DNA from 2 places in the Lactobacillus sp. ESL1191 genome. Region 1 is predicted to be linked to the other one. Evidence: predicted binding sites of a transcription regulator. Region 1 holds the regulator's gene; the other holds the start of a gene.
What was found. Region 1 encodes Rex, which represses fermentation and respiration genes when NADH is low (regulators of the CRP and FNR family bind a similar motif). Its sites were predicted from a motif close to TTGTGAANTANTTCACAA; they were not measured.

Region 1 (2,461 bases):
GACGATGTTTTTCTGAATAAATTCTTCGTCCTTCTTGATTTTTTCTTGCTGTTTCTCGAAGGCTTCTTCCTGCTGGTGGTCGCGCAATTCGCGCTCTTGTACATAGTTAGTGTAATTGCCCTTGAACACAGTTAATTGGCCAAATTGTAACTCGAAAATCTGGGTAGCTAAGTGGTCTAGGAAGTATTGGTCGTGCGACACAACTAGGATTGCCCCAGGATAGTTTTTTAGGTAGCCTTCCAGCCAGTCCAAAGTATCGAGGTCAAGGTAGTTAGTCGGTTCATCGAGTAGGAGCAGAGGTGGTTTACGCAGGAGCAGCTTTACAAACGCAAGCCGGGTCTTTTCACCGCCAGATAGATTAGCAATGACCTTGGACCAAGTCGCCTCAGGAAAGTTAAAACCATTCAAAATACTTTTGATGTCAGCCTGGTAAGTGTAGCCCCCTTTTTGCTCAAAATCGAACTGCAACTGGTCATATTGCTTTAATAGTTCTGGATTATGGGGTTGGTCGGTAATTTCTGCCTGCAAAGCGTGCAACTGTTGCTCCATCTTAATGAGCGCAGCAAAGACCTCGACCAGCTCGTCCCAGATAGTCTTATCTTCAGCTAGTCCGTTTTCTTGGGCAAGGTAACCGACCTCGATGGCCTTATTGACAGTAAATTCGCCCCGACTAGCCTCTTCCTCGCCCGTCATAATTTTGAGTAAAGTTGTTTTGCCAACACCGTTAGGTCCAACTAAGCCAATTCTGGCCTGGTCAGCAATTGAAAAGTTAACATGCTGAAATAGGGTATTTGCCCCAAATTGTTTTTCTAAATCGTGTCCTTGTGCAATGATCATATTTTTTCACCTAGAAACTATTTTAGCATACGAAAAGAACTTACAGTGGGCCTCTTGCGATTATGCAAAAAAGTTGAAAGTAGCCCTCGTTGACAGTGTTTGCAAGATTGTGAAAAAATATTTGCAAATAACGTAACGTTACGGGTAAAATAATACTAATTGATGAGCAATTCACAAGAAGAAGGCTCAGGCAATATTTAAGTTGGAGGCTCTTTTAAAAAATGGAAAAAATAAAAATACCCACGGCGACAGCTAAGCGCTTGCCGCTGTACTATCGCTATTTAATTATCTTAAACGAAGCGGGCAAAGATAAAGTTTCTTCAACTGAACTCTCGGAAGCAGTTCAGGTTGATAGTGCTTCGATTAGACGCGACTTTTCTTATTTTGGCGCGCTGGGCAAACGCGGTTATGGTTACGATGTCAAAAATTTGCTTTCCTTTTTTAAAAAGATTCTAAATCAGGATACATTGACCAATGTGGCCCTGGTCGGCGTTGGTAATTTGGGACATGCACTGCTCAACTATAACTTCAAGCGTAGTAACAATATTCGGATTTCTTGTGCCTTCGATATTGATCCCAAGATTACCGGTAAAATCCTAAGCGGGGTGCCGGTATACGGTATGAGCGAATTGAAGCAACAGTTGAGCGACCAACAGATTACAATTGCGATTTTGACGGTGCCATCGACCACTGCCCAACAGACGGCAGACGATATGGTCGAAGCTGGAATTAGGGGGATCATGAACTTCACCCCAATTCGACTATCAGCTCCAAGTGGGATCAGGGTCCAGAACGTTGACTTAGCGACGGAATTACAGACCTTGATTTACTTTCTTGACGCCGATAAACCCAAGTAAGCAACAGCCTGCGGATAAGAGTTAAGAATAATTAGCACTTTAACTGAAAAAGTGCTAATTTTTTCTTGCATTTTATCTGAAAAGGGGTTATTATCTTAATTGTAAGTTAGCACTTGATGAATATGAGTGCTAACAATTAAAAAGATTTTTACTAATAGGAGGGACAAACGTGTTACAACCAATAGGTGATCGCGTGATCGTTAAAGTTAAAGAGGAAGAAGAAAAGACTGTAGGCGGAATCGTCCTTGCTTCGAATGCTAAACAAAAACCAACTGAAGGCGAAATTGTCGCGGTTGGTGAGGGAACTTATGCTGAGAATGGCAACAAGATTCCAATGACGGTGAAGACAGGGGACGTCGTCCTGTATGATAAGTACTCAGGTACTGATGTCAAGTACGAGGGCGAGAAGTACCTGGTCCTGCACGAAAAAGATATTTTAGCAATTGTTAAGTAGTTAGGGAGCGGATAAAATGGCAAAAGATATTAAATTTTCAGAAAAAGCAAGACGTTCTTTATTAAAGGGTGTTGACCAGTTGGCAAATACCGTTAAGGCTACGATTGGCCCTAAGGGTAGAAACGTTGTCTTGGAGCAATCTTATGGTAACCCGGATATTACTAACGATGGTGTAACGATTGCCAAGGCGATTGAACTGAAAGACCACTATGAGAATATGGGTGCTAAGCTGGTGGCTGAAGCAGCTCAGAAGACTAACGATATTGCCGGTGACGGTACTACGACTGCTGTTGTTTTGACCCAAGCAATTGTG
Region 2 (2,461 bases), 290 kb from region 1:
TATAATAATATAAAAATAAAATAACAATGCTCTTTTTGCTTTATTATTAAAAAAGACAGAAAAAATGCTCTGCTTATTCACTACTGAACTAATAATCGCAGAGCATTTCTTATTTTTTTATTAATTACTTTTAAGAGTGTGAGGCTCCTGATACGGCATCCGAGTCATCATCCTTCATCTGGTTCTCGGCAGTTACAGGATAAGGCTTAATTCTTGAAGGATCTGTATTAGACTTCAAGTTATCAGCAGTGTAGTTGATATGAGCAATCTTGGCATGCTTGATATCTTCCACCGTCTTGCAGCCGGTCAGCTGCATATCAATTAAGAGTTCAGTATTCAGTTGTTCAATAACTGATTGAACACCCTTAGGACCACCTAGAGCTAGACCATAGAGGTATGGTCGACCAACACCAACTATATCAGCGCCAAGAGCCAAGGCCTTGAAGACGTGTGATCCGCGGCGAACACCTGAATCGAAGATAATCGGTACCCGGTGGTTAACCGCCTGAGCGATTTCTGGCAACATGTCAATGGTAGCTGGGCCACTATCAACTTCACGTCCACCGTGGTTGGTAACGTAGATCCCATCAGCACCACAGCCCATTGCCAGGTAGGCATCTTCAGCACAAACTACACCTTTAACAAAGACTGGTAAGCCAGACATTTCCTTAATCCGGCGAACATCTTCTGGACCAATCTTCTGGGCAGATGAAGCGTACATTTCCGCAACGGTCTGACCCTCTCCTTTAGCACCCTGGTAGCGGGTAAAGAAATCTAATGGCACTGGGAAGGCAAACTGGGTTCTCAGGTTAGCCTCACGAAAACCTGAAACCAGCGCATCCACCGTTAAGAAGATGCCTTTATAACCAGCCTGCTTGATTGCATCAAAGACCATCTGATTGAACTTCCAATCCTTACTGAGGTAAAGTTGGAAGAAGCGCGGTGCATCTGGTGCTGCTGCAGCAATATCTTCAACACTCTTGTTACCATAGGTACTAGAAGCAAATAATGCACCAGCAGCTGCAGCACCTTTCTGAGTAGCAACTTCGGCATCCTTGTGAGCAATACCGTGGCAGGCAATTGGCGAAATCATTACCGGCGTTTTCAACTTCATCCCCATGAATTCAGTATCAAGCTGGGGATTATCCATATTAGTTAAAGCGCGCGGGACAATTTGAAAATGGTTAAAAGCAGTAGTATTATTCCGCCAGGTCCATTCATTCTCTGAACCAGAAGCAATGTAGTAATACGCACCTTCTGGCATAACTTCCTTGGCACGTTCCTCAAGTTCATCGAGGTTAATCATGTCGATCTTTTCATCTTTATCACTCTGGGGAAAACCATTGTAATATGCTGTCATTTTAAAGACTCCTTTGATTGTTTAGTATATTTTATAGCTATACTCTTATTATACATGAAACTGCTTACAATAGTTAGTGAAAAAGTTAAAAGATTGTTTAAATATCAGCCTTAATGCTGTGCTATTTTTCACAAACTTATAAATGTGACCGATAATTTAGTTGTATTATCTACAACTTATGTTTAATCAGATGAGTGAAGTAAGTAACAAGATATACCACAACTTCGATTACTGCAATAAAAAAAGTAACAGGCAGATTGGTAAGAAAGCCGAGGTAGAGACCCAGCCATACCCCTATTAAAGCCAGTGTAACTGACCAGCTAATCATCGACGGCACAGTCTTACCAATGTAACTAGCAGTTGCTGGTGGTAAAGTCAGTAAGATGAACACCAGGAGTGACCCCACAATTTGGGCGCCGATTGAAACCGACATAGCCAGTGCAATTAAGAAGACTACGCTAACCATGCCAGTTTTGACACCATGCGCCAGGGCACCGGTATGGTCAAAGGAATCAAAGTTTAACGGGCGCTGTAAAAGCAGTATCATCAATAAGACAATTACCGATAAAACAACCAGTTGAATTACGCCCTGCTGGTCGACTCCGATAATGCTACCAAATAAAATATTGGTGGCATAATTGCTATTGGCTCCTGAGATGGCTAAGAATAAGACACCCAGTCCAATAAAGAGCGCTGAAATTGCACTAATTGATGATTCTTTTTGGTCGCTGTGCAGGGATAGTTCGCCAACACTAACCGAACCTAAAAGAGTAAACAACAGCATCCCCCAAAGTGGGCTAATGCCAAGCCAGACAGCAAAAGCTGCACCAGCAAAACCGATTTCAGACAAAGTATGGGCTAAAAAACTAAAGTTACGTGCAACTACATATACTCCAACGGTACCACAAGTAATCGCGATAAAAGTACTTGCCAAAAAGGCATTGCGCATAAAATCGAATGCAAACATTATTCATAGGCCTCCTCGAATTGTGCCATTTCACCTTGTTCGATTTTGCCATGGTTAAGATAAAGGTAATCTGTCATATACTTGCGCGCCAAGGGTACGTCGTGGGTTACAAACAGAACGGTTATTTTGTGTTG

Region 2: a site for Rex is predicted at 1,477-1,494, ahead of ACSYSN_RS06925 (alpha-hydroxy-acid oxidizing protein). Genes of this name have one in related genera too.

Annotation. Positions count from the first base shown of each region.
Region 1 is NZ_CP196365.1:1,097,083-1,099,543, reverse strand. Features, by position in the region: gene ACSYSN_RS05645 (ABC-F family ATP-binding cassette domain-containing protein) at 1-837, opposite strand, end outside; gene ACSYSN_RS05640 (redox-sensing transcriptional repressor Rex) at 1,059-1,694, shown strand; gene groES (co-chaperone GroES) at 1,864-2,148, shown strand; gene groL (chaperonin GroEL) at 2,165-2,461, shown strand, end outside.
Region 2 is NZ_CP196365.1:1,384,723-1,387,183, forward strand. Features, by position in the region: gene ACSYSN_RS06925 (alpha-hydroxy-acid oxidizing protein) at 131-1,360, opposite strand; gene ACSYSN_RS06930 (metal ABC transporter permease) at 1,530-2,327, opposite strand; gene ACSYSN_RS06935 (metal ABC transporter ATP-binding protein) at 2,327-2,461, opposite strand, start outside.